Regions from separate parts of the Candidatus Mycobacterium wuenschmannii genome, predicted to be linked through region 3. Evidence: riboswitches for the same ligand, from Rfam matches in the RefSeq annotation. Region 3 holds a riboswitch; each other region holds the start of a gene.
The links. A riboswitch is a leader RNA that binds a small molecule or an ion and turns the genes downstream of it on or off. The one in region 3 is predicted to bind cobalamin.
Positions count from the first base shown of each region.

Region 1 (7,921 bases), 2.5 Mb from region 3:
CGCAGCTGACCGACATCGGCTACAACGTCGTGATCTACCCGGTCACCACATTGCGCCTCGCGATGTTCGCGGTCGAAGAGGGTCTGCGCGAAATCGAGACCAAGGGAACGCAATCCGGCCTACTCGACCAGATGCAGCACCGCAGCCGGCTCTACGAACTCTTGCGCTACGCCGACTACAACCAGTTCGACGACGAGATTTTCAACTTCACCGTGAAAGGGCACGACCAATGACCACTGTCGCTCCTGCCGAGCCGAAAATCTACAAGGGATTAGCCGGCGTCGTCGTCGACACCACCGCGATTTCCAAGGTGGTGCCCGAGACGAACTCGCTGACCTACCGCGGCTACCCGGTCCAGGACCTGGCCGCGCACTGCAGCTTCGAGCAGGTCGCCTACCTGCTCTGGCACGGCGAACTGCCGAACGACGGCGAACTGGCGCTGTTCAACCAGCGCGAACGGGCCAGCCGGCGGATCGACCGATCGCTGCAGTCACTGCTGGACAAGCTGCCCGACACCTGCCACCCGATGGACGTGGTGCGCACCGCGATCAGCTACCTCGGCGCCGAAGACCCCGAGGAGGACGACAGCTCGGAGTCGGCCAATTACGCTAAGTCGCTGCGGATGTTCGCCGCGCTGCCCACCATCGTGGCCTACGACATCCGGCGCCGCCGCGGTCTGCCGCCCATCCAGCCGCACAGCCACCTCGGCTACGCGCAGAACTTTCTGAACATGTGCTTCGGGGAGGTACCCGAGCCGGTCATCGTCTCGGCCTTCGAGCAGTCGATGATCCTCTACGCGGAGCACAGCTTCAACGCGTCGACATTCGCCGCCCGGGTAGTGACGTCCACGCAGTCGGACATCTACAGCGCGGTGACCGCGGGAATCGGCGCTCTCAAGGGCTCGCTGCACGGTGGCGCCAACGAGGCGGTCATGCACGACATGATCGAGATCGGCACTCCCGGCAAAGCTTCGGAGTGGCTGCGAGACAAGATCTCTCGTAAAGACAAGGTGATGGGCTTCGGGCACCGAGTCTACAAGAACGGCGACTCCCGGGTGCCGACGATGAAGCTGGCGCTCGGCCGGGTTGCCGCCGTTCGCGACGGCCAGAAGTGGCTCGACATCTACCAAATCCTCGAGGAGGAGATGTACGCCGCCACCAAGATCAAGCCCAATCTGGATTTCCCCACCGGGCCTGCGTATTACCTGATGGGATTCGACATCCCCAGCTTCACTCCGCTTTTCGTGATGAGTCGCATCACCGGTTGGACCGCGCACATCATGGAGCAGGCCGCGTCCAATGCACTGATTCGGCCGCTGTCCCAGTACTCAGGCCAGCCGCAACGCAGTCTGTCGTAGGCGATGTTCGCCAAGATCCTCGTCGCCAACCGCGGCGAGATCGCGATACGCGCCTTTCGTGCGGCCTACGAACTCGGTGTCGGCACGGTAGCGGTTTATCCGTTCGAGGACCGAAACTCGCTGCACCGGTTGAAGGCCGACGAGTCGTATCAGATCGGTCAGCCCGGGCACCCGGTCCGGGCCTACCTTTCCGTCGACGAGGTCGTAGCCACCGCAATCGCGTGCGGGGCGGACGCGATTTATCCCGGATACGGATTCCTGTCCGAGAATCCGCTGCTGGCCTCCGCGTGCGCCAAACGGGGTATCACCTTCGTCGGCCCCAGCGCAGAGGTATTGGCGCTGACCGGCAACAAGTCTCGCGCCATCGCAGCGGCTCGCTCAGCCGGCCTGCCCGTTCTGGCTTCGTCGGAGCCCTCGTCGACGCTGGACGAATTGGTCAGTGCGGCAGAGTCGTTGACCTATCCATTGTTCGTTAAGGCGGTGGCGGGCGGTGGTGGTCGCGGCATGCGACGGGTGACGGACGCCGCGGAGCTACCGGAGGCGATCGAGGCCGCGAGCCGCGAGGCGGAGTCGGCGTTCGGTGACCCCGCCGTTTTCCTCGAGCAAGCCGTCGTCAACCCGCGGCACATCGAAGTGCAAATCCTGGCCGACACCCGCGGCGACGTAATCCACCTCTACGAGAGGGACTGCTCTGTGCAACGACGCCACCAAAAGGTCATCGAGCTCGCGCCGGCGCAGAACCTGGACCCTGTAGTGCGCGAGAAGATCTGCTCGGACGCGGTGGCCTTCGCGCGGGAGATCGGTTACAGCTGCGCCGGCACCGTCGAGTTCCTGCTCGACGAGAACAACCAGCATGTCTTCATCGAGATGAACCCCCGCATCCAAGTCGAGCACACCGTCACCGAAGAGATCACCGACGTCGACCTGGTCTCGGCGCAGATCAGAATCGCTGCCGGGGAAACGCTGGCACAGCTTGGCCTGCAGCAGGATTCGATCGTTGCGCGCGGTGCGGCCGTGCAATGCCGGATCACCACCGAGGATCCGTCCAACAACTTCCGGCCCGACACCGGCCGCATCACCACTTATCGCTCACCCGGTGGAGCCGGCATCCGGCTGGACGGCGGAACGCCGTTGGGAGCGGAAGTCAGCGCATATTTCGACTCGATGTTGATCAAGCTGACGTGCCGCGGCCGCGATTTCAACACCGCCGTGCAGCGGGCCCGCCGCGCGGTCGCGGAGTTCCGGATCCGCGGGGTGTCCACGAATATTCCGTTCCTGCAGGCGGTTCTGGACGATCCCGACTTCCAGGCCGGCCGCGTCACCACGTCGTTCATCGACGAGCGCTCGGACCTGCTGACCGCCTACAGCTCGGCGGACCGCGGCACGAAGATTCTCAACTATCTGGCCGACGTGACGGTCAACAAGCCGCACGGCGAACGCCCGTCGACCGTGTATCCGCACGACAAGCTGCCCGACACGGACATCTCGACCGTGCCGCCGCCAGGGTCGAAGCAACGGCTCATCGAGCTCGGCCCGGAAGGATTCGCCGCCTGGTTGCGCGAGTCGCGCGCCGTAGGTGTCACCGACACCACGTTCCGCGACGCACACCAGTCGCTGCTGGCCACCCGACTGCGCAGCACCGGTCTGCTCAAGGTGGCACCGTACATCGCGCGGTCGATGCCGGAGTTGCTGTCGGTCGAATGCTGGGGCGGGGCGACTTACGATGTGGCACTACGGTTTCTGAAGGAAGATCCGTGGGAGCGGCTGGCGGCGCTGCGCGAGGCCATCCCGAACATCTGCCTGCAGATGCTGCTGCGCGGCCGCAACACCGTCGGGTACACCCCGTATCCGACGATCGTGACGTCGGCGTTCGTCCAGGAGGCTGCGGCGACGGGTGTCGACATTTTCCGGATCTTCGACGCGCTCAACAATGTGGACTCGATGCGGCCCGCGATCGACGCGGTGCGTGAAACCGGAAGCGCGATGGCCGAAGTCGCGATGTCCTATACCGGTGACCTCAGCGACCCCGGTGAAAGCCTCTACACGCTGGACTATTACCTGAAGCTGGCCGAGCAGATCGTCGAAGCCGGCGCGCACGTGTTGGCGATCAAGGACATGGCCGGCCTGCTGCGGGCGCCGGCGGCGACCACGTTGGTCACGGCGTTGAAGTCGCGGTTCGACCTGCCCGTGCACGTGCACACCCACGACACCGCAGGCGGTCAGCTGGCGAGCTACGTCGCGGCCTGGCAGGCCGGCGCCGATGCGGTCGACGGCGCCGCTGCGCCGATGGCGGGCACCACCAGCCAGCCGGCGCTGAGTTCGATCGTGGCCGCTGCCGCGCACACCGAATACGACACCGGTTTGTCGTTGCCCGCTATCTGCGACCTCGAGCCGTATTGGGAAGCCCTGCGAAAGGTCTACCGTCCGTTCGAATCCGGATTGCCATCCCCGACCGGACGCGTGTACTCCCACGAGATTCCCGGCGGGCAGTTGTCGAACCTGCGTCAGCAGGCGATCTCGCTCGGGCTGGGCGACCGGTTCGAGCAGATCGAGGAGAGCTACGCGGCTGCGGACCGCGTTCTGGGCCGGCTGGTCAAGGTGACACCGTCCAGCAAGGTCGTCGGTGACCTTGCGTTGGCGTTGGTGGCCGCGGGCGCCTCGGCCGACGAGTTCGCGGCCGAGCCCGACCACTACGACATCCCCGACTCGGTGATCGGATTCCTGCGCGGCGAGCTCGGCGACCCACCAGGCGGCTGGCCGGAACCGTTGCGCAGCAGGGCTCTTGACGGCCGTGGCGCCGCCAAGCCCGAACAGGAGTTGACGGCCGAGGACGAGGATCAGATCTCCCGGCCCGGACGGGTGCGTCAGGCCGCACTGAATCGGCTACTGTTCCCCGCGCCGACACGGGAGTTCCTCAGCCACCGAGAGGAATTCGGTGACACCTCGAGTTTGAGCGCCAATCAGTTCTTTTATGGACTACGACACGGCGACGAACATCGGGTGGAGCTGGAGAAGGGCGTCGAGCTACTGATCGGGCTAGAGGCGATCTCCGAACCCGACGAGCGTGGCATGCGCACTGTGATGTGCATCCTCAACGGTCAGCTCCGGCCGGTGCTGGTCCGCGACCGCAATGTCGCCACCGACGTGCCCGTCGCGGAGAAGGCGGACAGGAGCAATCCCGGCCACTTGGCAGCTCCGTTCGCCGGCGTCGTCACTGTGGTTGTGGCCGAAGGGGATTCGGTCGCGGCGGGACAGAACGTCGCGACCATCGAGGCGATGAAGATGGAAGCCGGCATCGCGGCGCCGAGAGCGGGCACGGTGAAGCGTGTGGTCGTAGCGGCAACCGCGCAGGTCGAGGGCGGAGATCTACTAATCGAGCTCGACGAGTGAGACTGCGTTGTCGTCGGCGTTCGGCGACCAGTAGTCCAGCATTTCGGCGAACGTGTCGAACGCCGGCGCCGAATTACCGTAGGGCGCTTCGAAATGCAGGCTCAGCGGAAAGCTGAGGTCGACAACCCCGTCGATGACGCGCTTGTACAGGTCGAGCAGGTCGCGTCGCTTGGCCGAGGGCTCGCTGCCGGCCAGCCGCCGGACGAAGGCCTGTTCGGCCGCCACCGCCGCATTGCCGGGATCCTGGATGAGCCAATCGATCAAGCCGTTCTCGGTCTCCATTTTCGGGACGAAGCCGAACGACAGCAGGATTTCGGGCCGGTGGTCAGTGGTACGGGCGAACTCCTTGAGAAACGTGACGATGGCGTCGGAGTACAGCAGCTGCGTCATGCCGAACGTGGCGCCCTTGTCGCACTTGAAGTGAAAGCGTCCGCGCTCGCCGTCACGCGTCGGAATCAGGATCACGCCGCGGTTCGTGACGACATCGTCGAAGATCGACAACGCGTCGGTCGGCGCAACACCGGCGCCCTCGCCGTCGTTCATCGTCCTCGGTACGCCGACGAAGATCACACCGTCGAATCCGGCGTCGCTGAGGGCGCCGATCCTATCCCGCAACGCAGCCTCGTCCAGGAACGCCGTGACCTGAGTGCACAACCCATGCACGCCAGGCAGTTCCGGGCTGATCAGCTTCCAGAAGTCGAGCACATCGAGCTTGGGTTTCATCTCCACGGGCCGGTCGTCGTCCTCGGCGATGATTCCCGGCATCATCACATGGCCGACCCGCCCCGCGATGCCGGACTTTTCCGTGTAGCGCAGCACCTTCAGCGCTTCTTCGTGAGCCTGCTCGGCTCCGTGATCTTGGTTGGGCGGTACCAACTCCAGTGCGATGGTGTTCAAGGGCACGACTGGTCTCCAGCTATCGTCAGGATGGAGATCGCCCACGAACGTCTGCCCACGCGGTCGCCGACCGCAGAGAAGGACATCCGCCCATTCCACGAGGCGATGCACCGCCGGACGCGGCGCGCCCGGCACAGCTGGCAGGTCTTCGGACTCGCAGGCGCGCACTTGATCAGTGCACCTAATGGCCGTCGCTTCCCAGTCGATGTGACCAGTGCCGTTGACGGCGGTCGTTCCTGCATACCGCTGCGGGACAGTTCCGGTTTCTCACCGGATTCCCTCTCGCGGCGCCGAGAGCGCCGCTCGATGCCAGGGTCGTTGCGGCCCCGGCAGACCAGTTGCGCGGTCATCGTACCTTGGGTGCTAGTGGTTCGCGGCCAGCAACCGATCCACTGGACTTCCACTCGTCGGCGTGTGTCGAATGCGAGCAGGCCGCGAGCGAACTTTGATGGGCCACCAGAACCAGCGACCGAGCAGTGCTGCGACAGACGGTGTCATGAAGGCGCGCACGATCAGAGTGTCAAATAGAAGTCCGAGGCCGATGGTGGTACCGACCTGACCGATCATCCGGACGTCACTGACCACCATGGAAGCCATCGTGAACGCAAATACCAGGCCGGCGTTGGTCACGACTTTGCCTGTGCCGCCCATGGATCGGATCATTCCGGTGTTGAGGCCGGCGTGGAGTTCCTGTTTGAATCGGGACACCAGTAGCAGGTTGTAGTCCGAACCCACCGCCAGCAGCACGATGACCGACATCGCGAGTACCAGCCAGTGCAAGGGCACGCCCAACAGGTACTGCCAGACGAGAACGGACAGCCCGAACGAGGCGCCGAGAGAGATCAGCACGGTTCCCACGATGACGGCGGCGGCGATGAATGCCCGGGTCAACACCAGCATGATGATGAAAATCAAACAAAGCGAGGCTATCCCGGCAATCACAAGATCCCACTTCGCTCCCTCGGAGATGTCTTTGAAAACGGCTCCCATACCGGCCAGGTAGATCTTCGAGTCTTCCAGCGGGGTTCCCTTCAGCGCCTCCTCGGCCGCCGTGCGGATCGCGTCGATACTCGCAATTCCCTCCGCCGATGCGGGATCGCTGCGGTGCAGGATGATGAATCTGGCGGCACGGCCGTCAGGGGACAGGAAGTTGGCCATCGCGCGCTTGAAGTCTGGGTTCGCGAAAACCTCAGGGGGCAAATAGAACGAGTCGTCGTTCTTGGCGGTGTCGAACGCGTGACCCATGGCTGAGGCGTTCTCGCTCATCGTGTCCATCTGGCTGAAGATTCCCGACATGGTGCTGTGGGTTGTGAGCATCATGTCGCGCATCTTTGCCATCGTCTCGATCATCGGTGGGAACTCCGAAATCATCTGCGGCATCAACCGATCGAAGTCTTTGATGTCCGTGACGAGCGTGTCGAACTTTGCGCTGATCCGGTCGACGCCATCCATCGCATCGAAAATCGATCGCAGCGACCAGCACACGGGGATGTCGAAACAGTGTTTCTCCCAATAGAAGTAAGAGCGGATCGGCCGCCACTCGTCGTCGAAATTGGCGATGTCGTCTCGCAGTTCGTTGGTGATCTGTTGGATCTCTGAGGTGTCACCCACCATGTGATGGGTGGTGGCGACGAGCTGCGCGGTCACGCCATAGATCCGCTGCATCGAGGCGATCGTCTTGTCCAGCTCGTGGGCCTGCTCGAGCATGTCGTTCATCCGGTCGCGCTGAAATTTCATTGTCTGGACTGAAGCCGCGTTCTGCATGCTGATCTGGAACGGGATCGTGGTGTGGTCCATCGTCGTCCCCTGGGGCCGAGTTATCGCCTGCACGCGAGAAATACCGGGAACTTTGAAGATGCCCTTGGCCAGCTTGTCCAGAATCAGGAAGTCGGCAGGATTGCGCAAGTCGTGATCCGCCTCGATCATCAGGATCTCAGGCTTCATTCGAGCTTGGGAGAAGTGCCGGTCGGCGGCGGTGAAACCCTGGTTGGCGGGAATGGACGTGGGTAGATATGCGCGGTCGTCATAGCTGGGCTGGTAGCCGGTCAAACTCACCAGACCGACGAGGGCAATCGCGCCCGTCGCAAGCAGGATCGGCAGCGGCCAGCGGACCACCGCAGTCCCAACTCGTCGCCAACCGCGGAAATTCAGCTGTCGCTTCGGGTCGAACGCGCCGAAGCGGCCGCCGACGACCACGACGGCAGGTCCCAACGAAAGCGCGACGAGGACAGCGACCAGCATGCCGACCGCGCAAGGCAGTCCGAGCGTCTGAAAGTA
Region 1 covers NZ_CP126981.1:2,457,906-2,465,826, reverse strand. Annotated here, with positions in the region: gene prpB (methylisocitrate lyase) at 1-233, shown strand, start outside; gene PT015_RS11565 (bifunctional 2-methylcitrate synthase/citrate synthase) at 230-1,357, shown strand; gene PT015_RS11560 (pyruvate carboxylase) at 1,361-4,747, shown strand; gene PT015_RS11555 (mycobacterial-type methylenetetrahydrofolate reductase) at 4,727-5,650, opposite strand; cobalamin riboswitch at 5,767-5,954, opposite strand; gene PT015_RS11550 (MMPL/RND family transporter) at 6,008-7,921, opposite strand, start outside.
Region 1: another riboswitch for cobalamin. It lies ahead of PT015_RS11555 (mycobacterial-type methylenetetrahydrofolate reductase); the one in region 3 lies ahead of PT015_RS23730 (PPE family protein).

Region 2 (7,921 bases), 2.5 Mb from region 3:
TGATTGTGGTTAGGGTCCAACTATCCGGATTGAACTAACGCAGGCGTCAGATCGTGACCACGATGGAGCAACGATGCCTCGTATTCGCCGAATCGCAAGGGGTGACCGAATTGCCAGGGGTGAGAGCGAACATGTCACCGGCTCCGTCCGTCGCCGCTGTCGCGGTGGAGTTCCCGCCGTATCAGGTCGATCAGGCCGAGGCGCTGTCCGGGTTGGCCGGCTTCGGCGGCGCTGAATTCCAGCGCTTCGGCGCGAGCGCGGGCGTGGAGAAGCGCCGAATTGCCATGCCGTTGGCCGACTACGCCACGCTAGGCAGTTTCACCGAGGCCAACAACGTTTTCATCGAGGTCGCGTTGACCCTCGGCGAGCGGGCGATCCGGGCCGCTCTGGACGCCGCCGGCGTGCGGCCTGAGGACGTCGACGTGGTGTTCTCGACGACGGTGACCGGGCTCGCGGTGCCCACCCTGGAGGCCCGGTTGGCGACGCGCCTCGGCCTGCGTCCCGACGTCAAGCGGGTGCCGCTCTTCGGCCTCGGCTGTGTGGCCGGCGCGGCGGGCGTCGCCCGCATGCACGACTATCTGCTGGCATTCCCGGACCAGGTCGCGGTGCTGCTGGCCGTCGAACTGTGCTCTTTGACGCTGCAGCGGGACGACCTCTCGGTGGCAAACCTGGTGGCCGCCAGCCTGTTCGGCGACGGCGCCGCCGCCGTCGTCGGTATGGGCTCGGCCCGGGCAGCGGCCGGGCCCCGGGTGCTGGCCACCCGCAGCCGGCTCTACCCCGACACCGAAGACGTGATGGGCTGGGACATCGGCAGTAATGGCTTCAAGATCAAACTTTCCACCGAGGTGGCGACCGTCGCCGAGAAGTACGTCGGTGACGACGTGCGCAACTTCCTCGCAGAGCACGGACTGACGCCCGACGACATCGCGACCTGGGTGTGCCATCCCGGTGGACCAAAGGTCATCGAGGCCATCGAGAACACGCTCGACCTGCCGCCGAACGCGATGGACCACACCCGAAACTCGTTGCGCGAGAACGCCAACCTGTCATCGGTGTCGGTGCTGGACGTGCTCAGCAGGAACCTCGCCGATCCACCCGGACCGGGATCGTTCGGCCTGATGATCGCGATGGGGCCGGCATTCTGCTCGGAACTTGTACTGCTCGGCTGGTAGGCCGTCGCCTCTGACGGCGACCCGCCGTGGCCCTCAGCGTGCCTTCCAGACCGGTGGGCGCTTCTCGGCGAACGCCGTCGGCCCTTCCTTGGCGTCCTCGCTGCGCAGCAGAGCACCGAACTCGACGACCGTGCGCGCCCAGCTCGGCTCCTCGTGGGGAATCACACCGTCCTCGGCGCCGCACGCGAGCCGCTTACTGGCCTGCACCGACAACGGCGCGTTGACCGTGATCCGCTTGGCAAGTGCCAGAGCCGCTTCCAGCACGGTGCCGTCGGGGACGACCTGGTTGATCAGTCCCCAATCGGCGGCCTCCGCGGCGCTGATCGGCTCACCGGTCAGCAGCATCTGCATGCCCACCTTGCGCGGCAACTGCTCCGCGATGCGGAACACCCCACCGGCTCCGGCGATCAGGCCGACCTTGACCTCGGGCAGACCGAACTGTGCCCGCTCCTCGGCCACCACCAGATCGCTGGCCAACGCCAGTTCCGTGCCACCACCCAACGCGGTGCCGTTGACCGCGGCGATCGTCGGCTTGTCGATGAAGTGGTGGACGTAGCCCGCGAAACCCCACTCGCCGTGGTCCGGGTGATACAGGTTCTCCCGGCGCGCGACGGCCTTGAGATCGGCTCCGGCACAGAAGGATTTGTCACCGGCACCGGTGATCACCACCGCGCGGATGTCGGGGTCCTGCTGTGCCTGCTCGAGCGCGTCACCCACACCGATGCTGACCGCGCCGTTGACGCAGTTCCGCGCCTCCGGCCGGTTGATGGTGATGACGAGGACGTCGTCGCGGCGCTCGGTGAGAACCGCGGGAGCGTCGGTCACAACAGTTCCACGATGGTGGCGTTGGCCTGGCCACCGCCTTCACACATGGTCTGCAGGCCGTAACGAATTCCCTTGTCCCGCATGTGGTACAGCATCGTGGTCATGATCCGGGCGCCGGATCCACCGAGCGGGTGGCCGAGCGCGATCGCACCGCCGTTGGGGTTCAGCTTCTTCTCGTCGGCGCCGATGTCCTTCAGCCAGGCCAGCGGCACCGGCGCGAAGGCCTCGTTGACCTCGAACACGCCGATGTCGTCCAGCGACAGACCGGACTTCTTCAGCGCCTTCTGGGTGGCGGGGATCGGTGCGGTCAGCATGATCACCGGGTCGGCACCGGCCAGCACGGCGGTGTGCACCTTGGCAATCGGGTTGAGCCCCAACTCCCTTGCCTTCTCCGCGGTCATGATCAGCAGTGCCGCCGAGCCGTCCGAGATCTGGCTGGAGTTACCGGCGTGGATCACGCCGTCTTCCTTGAAGGCGGGCTTCAGCTGAGCCATCTTCTCGATCGGCGTGCCGCGGCGGATGCCCTCGTCCTTGAGCACGACGTTGTTGTCCTGATCCTTGATGCCGACGATCTGGTCGTCAAACGCACCGGAATCCTGTGCGGCAGCGGCCTTGTCATGCGAGCCGAGGGAGAACTGGTCGACCGTGGTGCGGTCGAAGCCCCACTGCTCGGCGATCATCTCGGCGCCGATGCCCTGGTTTGGCGTCCGGTCGTAGCGGGCCTTGAAGCCCGGCGAGAACGGGTTGCCACCGTTGGCCAACGAGGCGCCCATCGGGGTGCGCGACATCGACTCGACACCGCCGGCGACGACGACGTCGTAGTGCCCGGCGACCACACCGGCGGCGGCGAAGTGGATCGACTGCTGGCTGGAACCACACTGACGGTCGACGGTCACGCCCGGCACGGTCTCAGGCCAACCGGCCGCGAGCAACGCGGTGCGACCGATGTCCATCGACTGCTCGCCGGCCTGCATGACGCAGCCCCAAATCACGTCGTCGACGAGCGCCGGGTCGACGCCGGCCTTCTGAACCAGGCCGTTGAGAACCTGCGCGGATAGATCGGCGGCATGGACACCGGACAGGCCCCCGTTGCGCTTCCCGACCGGTGAACGAACTGCCTCGACGATGACGGCTTCAGCCATGGCTCTATCTCCTTTGACATGAGGTCTTCCGTCGATTGTTGACCAACCGCTTAGTTGGGTCACGGCCGGGGTGCCCTACCAGTGGGTAACGTCGGAGGGATGTTGCGCATAGTCATCGTCGGCGGCCACGGAAAGGTCGCCCTGCATCTGGCCCGCATGCTCGCCGACCGCGGAGATGAGGTGGCGTCGATCATCCGCAATCCCGATCACGGCGACGACATCACCGCCACCGGCGCGCACCCCGTCGTCGCGGATGTCGAGCACCTGGACACCGCCGCGCTTGCCGACGTCGTCAAGGGCTACGACGCCGTGGTGTTCTCCGCCGGTGCCGGTGGCGGCGACCCGGCCCGCACCTACGCCGTCGACCGCGACGCCGCGATCCGGGTGATCGACGCGGCCGGGCAGGCCGGTGTCAAGCGGTTCGTGATGGTCTCGTACTTCGGCGCCGGGCCCGATCACGGTGTGGCCGAGGATAATTCGTTCTTCCCCTACGCCGAGGCCAAGGCGGCAGCCGACGCCCATCTGCGGGCCACCGATCTGGACTGGACGGTGCTCGGCCCCGGCCGGCTGACGCTGGAGCCGTCGACCGGCCGGATTGAGATCGGCGAAGGCAAGGGTGAGGTCTCGCGCGAAGACGTCGCGCTGGTGGCGGCCGCCGTGCTGCACGACCCGTCGACGGTCCGGCAGACCATCGACTTCAACAACGGCGACGTGCCGATACTCGAAGCACTCGCGAGCAGGTAATATCCACCTCGCAGTCGGTCTGCCGGTTCCATCGTTCGCGACGGAGCCGGCATCGAATGAAGCATGTTAGATGTGCTTCATAGAGGGAACCCGGTGTGAGTCCGGGACTGTCCCGCAGCGGTATGCAGGAACGAACGTCGTCAATAGCACTGGTCACCTGACCGGGAAGCGACGGCCAGTAGGAGCACCACCCGGTGCATGCCTGTGAGTCCGAAGACCTGCCGATTGTGCCGGGCGCGCCGCGCCTGGCGGCTCACCGCCTCGTGGAATGGGCGACTGGCCGTACCGGTTGCAGTAGCTGTGTGCGCTGCGCCGGATCGGTTTGCGTCCGTTGGCGGTGACCACCCCGTCGATTGAAGGACGAAACCCGTGACCGCAACACCTTTCACCGCCACCGTGACCGGCTCGCCGCGCATCGGCCCGAAGCGCGAACTCAAACGCGCCACCGAGAGTTACTGGAAGGGCAAAACCAGCCGCGCCGACCTGGAGAAGGTCGCCGCCACGCTGCGACGTGACACCTGGTCCCAGCTGACCGCCGCCGGACTCGACTCGGTGCCGGTGAACACCTTCTCGTATTACGACCAGATGCTGGACACCGCAGTGTTGGTGGGCGCGTTGCCATCTCGCGTCGAGGACGTGGCTGACGATCTGGACCGCTACTTCGCTGCGGCCCGTGGCACGGCGGAGATCGCACCGCTGGAGATGACCAAGTGGTTCGACACCAACTACCACTACATCGTCCCGGAGATCGGGCCCAACACCGAGTTCTCGCTGCACCCCGAGAAGGTGCTGGCCGAGCTCAAAGAGGCTCAGGATCAAGGCATTCCGGCCCGTCCGGTCGTCATCGGCCCGATCACCTTTCTGTTGTTGAGCAAGGCGGTCGACGGCGCGGGCACCCCGATCGACCGGCTTGACGAGCTGGTGCCGCTGTACGGCGACCTGCTTGGTCAGCTCGCCGACAAGGGCGTGGACTGGGTGCAGTTCGACGAACCGGCCCTGGTCACCGACATCTCCGCCGACACCGCGGCGTTCGCCGAGCGGGCCTACGGCACCCTGGGCGCGCTGGACCGGCGGCCGGCGATCCACGTCGCGACCTACTTCGGCAACCCCGGGGACACCCTCGCAGCGCTGGCCCGCACGCCCGTCGAAGCGATCGGCGTCGACCTGGTCTACGGCGCCGATGCTCCGATCGCGTCGGCTCTGGGGCTGCGCGACAAGACGCTGGTGGCCGGCATCGTCGACGGTCGCAACATCTGGCGCACCGACCTGGAAGCCGCGCTGAGCAAGCTGGCCAGCCTGCTGGGATCGGTTGGGGCGGTTGCTGTTTCTACGTCGTGCTCGACGCTGCACGTGCCTTACTCGCTCGAGCCGGAGACCGATCTCGACGATGCACTGCGCAGCTGGCTGGCGTTCGGCGCCGAAAAGGTGCACGAGGTCGCCACGTTGGCGAGGGCACTCAGGGACGGCCGCGAGGCGGTGGCCGACGAGATCGCCGAGTCGAACGCCGCGGTCGCGTCGCGGCAGAAGGACCCGCGGCTGAACAACAGCAAAGTGCGTGAGCGTCTCGACTCGATCGCGAAATCCGGTGGCACCGAACGGGGTCCAGCGGACGAGCGCCGGGAGGCACAGGTCGAGCGGTTGCACCTGCCCCCGTTGCCGACGACGACCATCGGGTCGTTCCCGCAGACCGTCGAGATTCGTAAGGCGCGTGCGGCTTTGGTCGCGGGCGAGATCGATGATGCCGAATACACCGAGCGGATGAAGTCCGAAATCGCCGACGTGATCCGGCTGCAGGAGTCGCTCGGCCTGGACGTGCTGGTGCACGGCGAGCCCGAACGCAACGACATGGTGCAGTACTTCGCCGAGCAACTGGACGGCTTCTTCGCCACCAAGCTCGGCTGGGTGCAGTCCTACGGCAGCCGCTGCGTGCGTCCGCCGGTGCTCTTCGGCGACGTGACCCGTCAGCACCCGATGACGGTGGAGTGGGCCAAGTACGCGCAGTCGCTGACCGACAAGCCGGTGAAGGGCATGCTCACCGGACCGGTGACGATCCTGGCCTGGTCGTTCGTTCGCGACGATCAGCCGCTGGCCGACACCGCCAACCAGGTGGCCCTGGCAATCCGCGACGAGACGGTGGATCTGCAGGAAGCCGGTATCGCGGTGATCCAGGTCGACGAGCCGGCGCTACGAGAGTTGTTGCCGCTGCGCGACTCTGACAAGCAGGCCTACCTGGACTGGGCCGTCGGCGCGTTCCGGCTGGCGACCTCGGGCGTGGCGGACTCGACGCAGATTCACACCCATCTGTGCTACTCGGAGTTCGGCGAGGTGATCGGGGCGATCGCCGACCTGGACGCCGACGTGACCTCGATCGAGGCGGCCCGCTCGCACATGGAGGTGCTCGACGACCTGAACTCGATCGGCTTCTCCAACAGCGTCGGGCCGGGTGTCTACGACATCCACTCGCCGCGGGTGCCGAGCACCGACGAGATCGCCACGTCGCTGCAGGAGGCCCTGAAAGCCGTTCCGGCTGAACGGCTGTGGGTCAATCCGGACTGCGGCCTGAAGACCCGCAACCCCGACGAGGTGAACGCGTCGCTGGCCAACCTGGTCGAGGCGACGAAGCAAGTCCGCGCCAGCGCCTGACATCAGCGTCGAGAGTGAAACTGCTGCGAGGCAATCGCCCGATCCTCGCAGCAGTTTCACGTTCGGCGCCCGGCCTTCTTCGTCAGAAGCCCGACAGCGCGTCCGCGGCCAGGTTGGGTGCGAACTCGGCCAGCAACGCACTCCAGTCGGCGGCCAGCGTGGCGGGCGTCCCGTCGCCGGCCAGCGTCTGGGCGATCTCCTGCGGGAGTTGAACCAGCAACTCGTCGAGAAGCCCTGGGCTGATGCCGGTTTCGAACGTCGAGAGGATCCCGGCGTAGGAAATTCCCAGCGTGTCCGTGGCGTCGTAGCCGTTGAGGAACGCGCCGGTGAGAACCGCCGGGATGTTCAGCAGATCGGTGAATGCCGCGTCGGTCTGCCCCGCGTCGAATGCGTCGACGATCGACTGCGCACTGTCGGCGAAAGCCTGCGTCGTACCCAGCAGCGCCGCCGTCGGAGACAGCAATCCCGTCAGCACCACGTTGGACAGATCGTTGGTCAACACGTTGGCCAGGTTCTGCGCGATCTCGCCGGGAATCTCGGAGATGTTCACCAGCGACGACGCACCGGGAAGCAGGTCGATCAGCAGGCCTTCGGTGAAATTGTTCACCGACACGCTGATGTCCCCGGCGCCGATGCCGGTGATGAGATCTTGGAATTGCGCGGGCAACTGCTCGGTGAACAAGGTGTTCAGGCCGCTGGCCAGATCCGACAGGTTCGAACCGATCGTCTGGCCGAACGCCAGCTGGTTGGCAATCACTTCGGACAGCACCGGCAGCGGATCGGCTTGGATCTCGGTGCCGATTGCCTGAAGGTTCGCGGCTGCCTCGGTGAAGACGCTGGACCATTCGCTCAGCGGGTCGGTCGCGGCCGCCAGGTCGGCGATCGCGTCGACGTTGACCAGTTGCACGTCGCGATGTACCACCGCGGGCCCGACGTTCGTCGCGGCCGGGTTGGTGGCGATGAGTCCGGCTCCGACGACGGCGACGGCACCGGCCAGGCACGCGCGCATCCGGGTGGCTGCACCCGATGAGCGCAATTCGATGTTCCCCCCGTGGTTACCGGTAGTACGTACCAGCTGCACGGCATCTCCTTTGCTAACAATTGACTGTGGCGTAGACCACATGGCGTGGCGGAACATTACCTTTGAGTAAGGTAAGAAACAAGACACACATCCAATAAATATTTGAGTGTCTGAACAGCTTGTTCGCTGGTTCAACTGAGAGTCAGCCAGGTTCGAGGCGCTGAGCAAACAGTCGTTGACTCACTGTGTTGTCAGTTTTCAATCGAATTCCTAATTAGCTGACTATGAGTCTGGCGCGGGGAGAACGCGCCGCTGAAGAGGCACGTTGGTCAGGTTTCGCGATTGCCGGCGAGATCGTCGCAGGCCGCCGTCAC
Region 2 covers NZ_CP126981.1:2,425,479-2,433,399, forward strand. Annotated here, with positions in the region: gene PT015_RS11420 (type III polyketide synthase) at 132-1,172, shown strand; gene PT015_RS11425 (crotonase/enoyl-CoA hydratase family protein) at 1,206-1,997, opposite strand; gene PT015_RS11430 (thiolase family protein) at 1,994-3,139, opposite strand; gene PT015_RS11435 (SDR family oxidoreductase) at 3,239-3,883, shown strand; cobalamin riboswitch at 3,914-4,123, shown strand; gene metE (5-methyltetrahydropteroyltriglutamate--homocysteine S-methyltransferase) at 4,253-6,526, shown strand; gene PT015_RS11445 (hypothetical protein) at 6,609-7,607, opposite strand.
Region 2: another riboswitch for cobalamin. It lies ahead of metE (5-methyltetrahydropteroyltriglutamate--homocysteine S-methyltransferase); the one in region 3 lies ahead of PT015_RS23730 (PPE family protein).

Region 3 (7,921 bases):
CGCCCACCCCGTTCGACCTGGAGATCCGCGGCGACTGGGCGGCCGCCGCCCGGGAGTGGGCCGACCGCGGCTGCGCCTACGACGCTGCCCTGGCCAGGCTCGGTGGCGACATGCCCGCGGTGAAACAGGCGCTGGAGACCTTCCGCGATCTCGGCGCCAAGGCCGCCGCGCGGCGCGCCCAGCAGCGGGTGGCCGGCCTGCGCGAGCCGGCACCGCGAACAAGGCAGGCGGACAAGCTGTCTGACCCGCACGCGCTGACCGGGCGGCAACGCCAGGTCTTCGATCTGCTGGCCGCGGGACTGAGCAACCCGGGGATCGCCGCCGAACTACACATCAGCCCCAAGACCGTCGGCCACCATGTCGAGGCGATCCTGGCGAAGCTGGGCGTGCAGAACCGCACCCAGGCGGTCGCGCACGTGTTGCAGCCCGAGTCGTAGTCAGGCCGTTGCGCCCGAGGCGATTCCGCTCAGCCCTGCGGTCTCGACGCTGAGCAGGCTCTCCGCCTCGTGATCCGCTCGGTAGGCCTTGCCGCCACCGTTCAGGCCGAACAGCCGTTTGCTCCACAACAGCCACACCACCGCGACGATATTCACCACCAGCGCGAAAATCCTGAGGGCGGTGATCTTTTCGGTGATCTCGTAGATCTCCAACGGCAGGAAGACACTGGTGGCGATCACCGCGAAGTACTCGCCCCAGCGTTGCATCAGCCAGAGCCCGACCGCCTCGATGAGTTCGATCAGCGCGTAGCCGACCAGGCCGATCGCTATCCACTGCAGCGTCGACGACGACAACGCGAAGGCGTGGGTGATCTGGTGAACGAGCTTCGAATGCTTGGGATTCCAGCCGATCTGGTCGGCCAGCGGCTTGAGCAACGGCATGTCCTTGTCCAGCACGCGCTGCCAATGCTCGCGTGATCCGCTGAACTTGAGCACACCGGCGGCCACCACCAGGAAGATCACCGCACGAAATGCGCGCTCGACGGCGAGCAAACGCATCAACGTGCGGTCGCGCAGGAACCGCCCGCGGGGGATCTCCGGTGCGGTGTTCGCCGGCCCGCGGCGTCGCGGCGGACCCACCACGAACGTTTCGCACCGCAGGCACCGCCACGCCTCACCCACCGGGGTCTCGACCGTCAAGCGTTCGCGTAGCTCCGGCTCGTCCGGAGCAAAAGTCGCGTGCCCACGCAATCCGCACGAGCGCAGCGCAAAATCCACCATGGCTGCACGCTACAGCGACCTGCCGCCCGGCGGCCTCAGTCGACGTCCGGGTTCCACGTCCCCGGCAGCATGGGCACCGTCGAGTCGCCGCCGTACTGGTCCCTGGTCAGCGTGGCCAACCCGCCCGGTTCGGTCGTGCCCGCGCGGGCGGCGCTGCCGGCGAACCCGAGCGGGCCGGCGCCGCTGTCCGACGCGGTCACCGTCAGATCCTGGTCGATATCCATGTACTCGTAGCCGCGGCCGATCATGGTGGCCTTCGAACGCCGGCGACGCTGCACCGGCTGCTTGTCCTCGAGAGCCGCTGCCGCAGCGGGTATTTCGGCATCGTCGACGGCGGTCTCGGCGACGCGCTTGCTGGCACCCCTCGCGGCCTGGGAGGCGAGGCCAAGGTCGCCGACCATGTACATGTACGCGGGCATCGTCACGCCCGTCGGGCCCGCCGGCGTGGGTGGGGAGGCGGCGTGGGCGCCGTGACCGGGGCGTGCGCCACCGTCACGGGGGCGGCCGCGGGGGCCATCGGTGCGGGCGCGGGCGGCGGCGGCGGGGTAGGGGCCATCGCGAAGGCGGGAGCCAAGATCGGCGCGGTGGGCGGCGGCACCAGACCCGCCAGGCCGGCCAGGCCCGCGAGTCCCGCCAGCCCGGCCGGGGCGGCGGCCAGCGGAACCAGGGCGGCCGTGGCCGGCAGCAGGGCGGGCAGCAGTGGGATCAGCGTCGATTCGAGGATGTAGTGCAACACCTGGATGGTGTTGCCGATCGTCGACCCGACGATCTCGACCAGCGCCAACGGTGCCACCAGGATCAACGCCTGCGGATTGACCGCGGCGGTGTAGACGATCGCCAGCAGGTCATCGATGATGACGATGCTGGTGAAGGCGATGTAGGACCCCGGATCCAGCGGTACCGACAGCACGTAGGCGAGGCTGAACGGATTGAGGTAGCTCAGCGGGTTGCCGGTGTAGGCCAGCCACGACCCCGGTACCCCGATCGGCGGCAACCAGGACGGGTCGAGTCCCTGAAGCCACGCGCCAATGGGGTCGTTGACCCCGGTGTAGCCGATCTGGTTGAAGAAGTCGAGTAGCTGCTGGTAGAGCGGGAAGTCGCCGGTGTTCGGGTACGGCGGCTGCGGGAACAGGCCTTCCAGATATTGCTGCAGTTGGGTGAACCACGCTGGCGGCGCCGACGGAGTCGTGGCATCGGCCGCCGAGGCCTTCATGATCACCGGTGCGGGTTGCGAGTGCGGCGCCGCCGCGACCGCCGCGTCCGAGACGCCCTCGTAGGTGGCCATCACCGTCGCGGCCTGCACCCACATCCGGACGTAGTCGGCCTCGTTGAGTGCGATCGGAATCGTATTGATGCCAAAGAAATTCGTCGCCGACAACACCGCATGCGTGGTGTGGTTGGCGGCCAGTTCGCCCAGGGTCGGCATCGCGGCCAGCGCGGCGGTGTAGGCGGCTGCCGCGGTCTCCTGCTCGGCGGCGATCGCGGCGCTGTTCGCGCTCTCCTGCGCCAGCCACGCCAGGTACGGTGCGTGCGTCGCCGCGTAGGACTCGGCGCTCGGGCCCTCCCAGCCGCCGGCCAGTACGCCGTCCAGCACCGCGGTCAGTTCGGCCGCGGCCTCGGTGTATTCGGTGCTCAACGTCGTCCAGGCCTGCGCGGCCGCGAGCAGCGACGCCGGCCCCGGCCCGCTGCTGAGCAGCGTCGAGTGCACCTCAGGTGGCGCCGCCATCCAGATCGGGGCGGTCATTTTCGGCCGCCGAGAAGTGAAGTCAACAACCGCGCCATGGGAGACCCTCGCTCTCGGGGTCGACCGCCCCGGGTTGCAGGATGCGAGGACGTGAGTCTCCTGGCTCTCGGATCGCTGCTTGCCTCGCCTTCCGGCCGGGTGGCCGTGGCTGGTGAGGGTCGCTCCCCGATGACAGTGGCGGGACCGCGCCGGATTTGCACCGGCTTCCTCTGTCGTCATCGCCTAACGGGATGATTTTGCCACACCGGCGCCGGTATCGCGGCCAATGTACGGTGACTCCGTGACGGGCAAGCCGACATGAGCGGCGTGCGGATTCGGTCGGCCACCGAGGACGACCTGGTGCGGGTTCGCGACATCCTCAACCACTACATCGAGCACTCCGTCTTCAATTTCCGGACGGAGCCGCAGAGCCTGGACGAGGTGCGCGCCCTGTGGACGCTGCGGCACCAGCGTTTCCCGTGGCTGGTGGCCGTCGCCGACGAGCGGGTGATCGGTTTCGCGTACGCGGGGCCGTACAACGAGCGCGCCGCCTATCGATGGACCGTCGAATCCACCGTCTACGTCGACTCCTCGGCGCATCGCCGGGGCGCCGGTGACGCGCTCTACGCCGAGCTACTGAATCGGCTGCGCGACAGCGGATTTCACAGCGCGGTCGCGCTCATCGCGTTGCCGAACGATCCGAGCGTGCGACTACACGAACGGCACGGCTTCGAGTTCGTCGGCCGGGTCCGCGAGGCCGGCTTCAAGCACGACGCCTGGCATGACGTCGGCTACTGGCAATGCCTGCTGGCCGGCAACTAGCCGAGTTGCGCTGTGCAGTAATAGTTTTCGGTCTGACCGTCGTTACGCTGCGGTACCGACAGCCCGGCGTCGGCCAGCAACTGAGCCGACCGGTGCCGCGTCGTCCGCCAGCCGCGCGCGTCCAGGTACGGCGCGACATCATGGCGCTCGCCGCCGTACCAGAGGTCGTCCAGGCGGGCGTCGAGGCCGTGCTGATACCACTTCTCCGACGTCGCGTGCATGACCTCCAGCGACTCCGGCGTGCTCAGGAAGATCTCCACCACCAGGTGGCTGCCTGGCGCGCTGAGCTCGGTGATGTTGTCCAGCAAGCGATCCTGAGCATCCGGCGGCAGGAACGCCAACAGACCTTCGGCAACCCACGCGGTGGGCGCCCCGGCGTCGAAGCCCGCCTGCCGTAGCGCCGCGGGCCAGTCGTCGCGCAGATCGACCGGGACCGCGCGCAGGTCGACCGTGGGCTCGGCGCCGGCGGCGGCCAGGGTCGCGGTCTTGAAATCGGTCACCTGCTGCTGGTCGATTTCGAACACCACGGCGTCGTCGGGCCAGGACAGTCGGTAGCCGCGCGCGTCGAGGCCGGACGCCAGCACCACCACCTGACGCATGCCGGAGGCCGTCGCGTCGGCGATGAACTGGTCGATCAGGCGGGTTCGCACGGCCAGCAGGTCGGTCATCGGCCGCATGCCCCACGGGTGGCCGGGGATGTCGACCTCGTCGCCGCTGATCTCGCCGTTGGCCCAGCGGGTGAAGAAGTCCACGCCGACCGCGCGGACCAGCGGTTCGGCGAACGGGTCGTCGATCTGGCCCTCGCGGGTGGCCCGGCCGCGGCCCGCGGCCACCATGGTGGCGGTGGCTCCCACGCTCGTTGCCAGATCCCAGGTGTCGTTGTCGGTGCGCGCCATGCCAGCCAGGGTAGCCATCCGATGCTGGCAATTACCTTGTGGCGCTGGGCCACAATTCAGCGACATCACTTAACGCACCGGTCAGTTGCCATTCACTTTTCGAGGCCTACGGCGGCATAAGGTACGGCCTTATGAGCGCACCTTCGCCTGCCTCAGGGGTGGCATCGGACGGCAACTGGTCCCCGCAGCGGTGGGAGACCACCTTCATCAGCGTGACCAATGAGTCCCTGCAGGTTGTCATCGACGAGGCGAACCGGGCCCTCAACACCCACGGTGCGGAGGGCTGGGAGGTGGTGAACTCCTCGGTTCAGCGGGTCCAGGTGTCGCACCACTTCGCCGGGTACGACAAGGGTGGCGAGTTCTACTTCGAGTGGAGCATCGTCTGCACCCTGAAGCGGCCTTTGACGCCCGCTTGACGGTCGGGCTGTCCCGTCGGCGCCGCGAATTGACCTAACATCGCTGGGTGACCGAATCCCGTTCGATGGCCGATCAGGCCGGCCTCGTCGCCGACGCCTGCGGCCACGAGCACGGGCACGCGCCTGCCGTCGCGCACGATTCGCGCTGGCAGCACGGTGCGAAATGGGCCTACCGGTTGGCCTGGGTCAGCATGGTCGCGATGCTCACCGAGGGCGTGGTCGGGCTGTGGCAGGGCCTGTCGGTCGGGTCGATCGCACTGACCGGGTGGGCGCTGGGCAGCCTGCCGGAGGCATTGGCCAGCGCGATGGTGGCCTGGCGATTCTCCGGTTCGCGCACCGCTTCGGCGACCGCCGAACGCCGCGCCCAGCTCGGTGTCGCCTGGTCGTTCTGGCTGACCGCCCCCTACATCGCCGCCGAATCCGTCCACCACATCCTGGACCGGCACGACGCCGAGACGTCGATCGTCGGCATCGTCCTGACGGCCCTGTCGCTGGTGTTGATGCCGATTCTGGGGCGCGCCAAGCATTCGCTGGCCGAGCGACTGGGCTCGGCGGCCACCGCGGGGGAGGGCACGCAGAACTACCTGTGCGGCGCCCAGGCCGCGGCCGTCCTGGTCGGCCTGGCGGTCGCCGCGATCTGGCCCGGCGTCTGGTGGTTCGACCCGGCGATCGGTCTGGGCATCGCCGCCGCCGCGATCTGGCAGGGCGTCAAGTCCTGGCGCGGCGAGGACTGCTGCTGACGGCTCAGCCGTGGCGCGCGTCAGCCATGGCGAAACCCCTTGCCGGAACGGTCAATCGGGTCGGGGTCCAACCCGAGGAACTTGGCCCGCAGGCGGTCCCACAGTTCGAGTTGCGTCCAGTCGGGCTCGTCGCGCAGTTGCTGTGTGTTGGTCAGGAACGGCCCGGGCAGCATCAGCGTCATCAGCTGGTCGTCGCGCCCGTTGAACAGGCGCACGCCCCACGACGTCGGGGCGCCGTCCTTGCCGATCCGGCGGTACAACTCGGCGCGCGCGCAGCGACGGATGCGGCCGAGCTCGGGACCGCTGTCCTTGTGCTCCCCGATGCACAGGTGAAAGTGCCAGCGGCCGAAGTCGACCGTCGCGTACCCGTCGTACATCGATATCCGCTTCGGCGGGTTGGGCGCGGCGACCTCCCAGGCGGCGCCCTCGACCAGCACGCCGAACCAGATGTCGTCCCAATACTCTTCGAAGCACAGCGTGATCAGGCTGAGCAGATTCTGCTCGTCGGTCGGTAGCGGCCAGACCTGCTCGCGGCCGTTGTCCTCGGTGTCCTGAATGGCGGGGCTAAAGTCGATCATCGAGTTCCCTTTCCGGCACCCTGCTCAGGGCGCAATCTCCGCAGAGCCCGCTACGAGGCGTGCGGTAATACAAACAGCAACTGGTGCGGCGGTAGCCCGTATCGCTGAAACGAACCGCGGTGCTGAGCCGTGGGTCGGTGCAGATGTCGCGCGCGAGCAGCCATCCCGCGGTGGTGGCGCCGCCGCTGTCGAACACCCGCGCGGCGCCGAGTAGGGCCGACGCCGCATTGCCACGCAGCAGTCCCGAGGAGATCGGGCCGAGCCGGCGCAGCGCGGCCGCAAGCGGGTCGAGATGACGCTCGAAGAGCATGTCGGTCAACTCGATTCGAAGATCCCCGGCCTGTTTCGCCCGGGGGTGTTCGAGGTGCAGCGCGATCTGACCGTCGTTCTCGCGGAACAGCAGTTGCTGCGGGGGGAGGTCGACGACCATCCCATAGCCGGCGGCCGCGCCCAGCCCGATGGACCACAGTCGCGCGGCGAATCCGAGATAGAAGGTCGATGCGGCGACGCGTTGCTCGGTGACCTCCATCCGCGCTCTGACTCGCTCGACGATCTCGGCCAGTACCGCGGGATCGTGGTAGAGCCGATCCACCGGACGCCAGCCCCCGTCGAGCGGTCCGGTGCCGAGCGCGAAATACGGGCTGACACCGGCCAATTCGGCAAGCGCCGAGACCGCCGCCGGGTCGCTGGAAGGCGTTATCTCGCAACCGAATACGGTGTTGACCCGCCCGTCAGAGGTGAGCTCGCCGGGACTCGCATCGACGAGTGCGCCGTCGCCGTCGAGCAGCCAGGCCCGATCCGCATGGCGCAGAGCAAGTTCCAGGTCGTGGGTGGACAGCAGGATCGTCAGGCCCTGCTCGCGGGCCAGCCGGCGCAGCATCTCGGTCAGCGCGGCACGTGAGGGCGCATCCAGAAACGCGGTCGGCTCGTCGAGCACCAGGACCTCGGGCTGCTGCGCCAGCGCGCGGGCGGTCATGACGCGTTGCCGTTCACCGTCGGACAGGTCGGCGGCGGGCCGGTCGGCCAGGTGCAAGGCGTCTACGGCGGCCAGCGCCTGTTCCACGATCTCGTAATCACGGCGCGAAAGTCGGCCGGTGACAGTGAGATACGGAATGCGGCCCAGCGCGGCGAGTTCGCGGGCCGACAGCAGCCCGGGGTCTATCGCGTCGGTGAGCACGACCGCCACGCGGCGGGCCAACCGGTCGGCCGGCACGCCGGCCAGGGGCGTGCCGTCCAACAGCACCTGGCCAGACAGGGGCGGCTGCAGCCCGCACAGGGTGCGGATGAGCGTCGACTTCCCGCAGCCGTTGGGGCCCAGCAGCACCGTGAGTTCGCCACCGCGTGCCGTCGCCGACAACCCCGCGGCGACGATGGTGGCCCGTCGCCGGTTGCGGTAGCCGATCGTCAGGTCGCGAATGGTCAGGCTCACCGCTGCATCCCCACGCCGTGGCGACTGCGCACCAGCACCAGCACCACGATCGGCGCCCCGACCAGGGCGGTCACCGCGTTGACCGGCAGCACCGCGTCGC
Region 3 covers NZ_CP126981.1:4,916,967-4,924,887, forward strand. Annotated here, with positions in the region: gene PT015_RS23720 (helix-turn-helix transcriptional regulator) at 1-437, shown strand, start outside; gene PT015_RS23725 (DUF2127 domain-containing protein) at 438-1,217, opposite strand; gene PT015_RS24780 (PPW family C-terminal domain-containing PPE protein) at 1,253-1,636, opposite strand; gene PT015_RS23730 (PPE family protein) at 1,639-2,961, opposite strand; cobalamin riboswitch at 3,054-3,195, opposite strand; gene PT015_RS23735 (GNAT family N-acetyltransferase) at 3,259-3,762, shown strand; gene PT015_RS23740 (class I SAM-dependent methyltransferase) at 3,759-4,658, opposite strand; gene PT015_RS23745 (hypothetical protein) at 4,790-5,074, shown strand; gene PT015_RS23750 (cation transporter) at 5,122-5,814, shown strand; gene PT015_RS23755 (DUF7676 family protein) at 5,835-6,392, opposite strand; gene PT015_RS23760 (ATP-binding cassette domain-containing protein) at 6,379-7,821, opposite strand; gene PT015_RS23765 (FecCD family ABC transporter permease) at 7,818-7,921, opposite strand, start outside.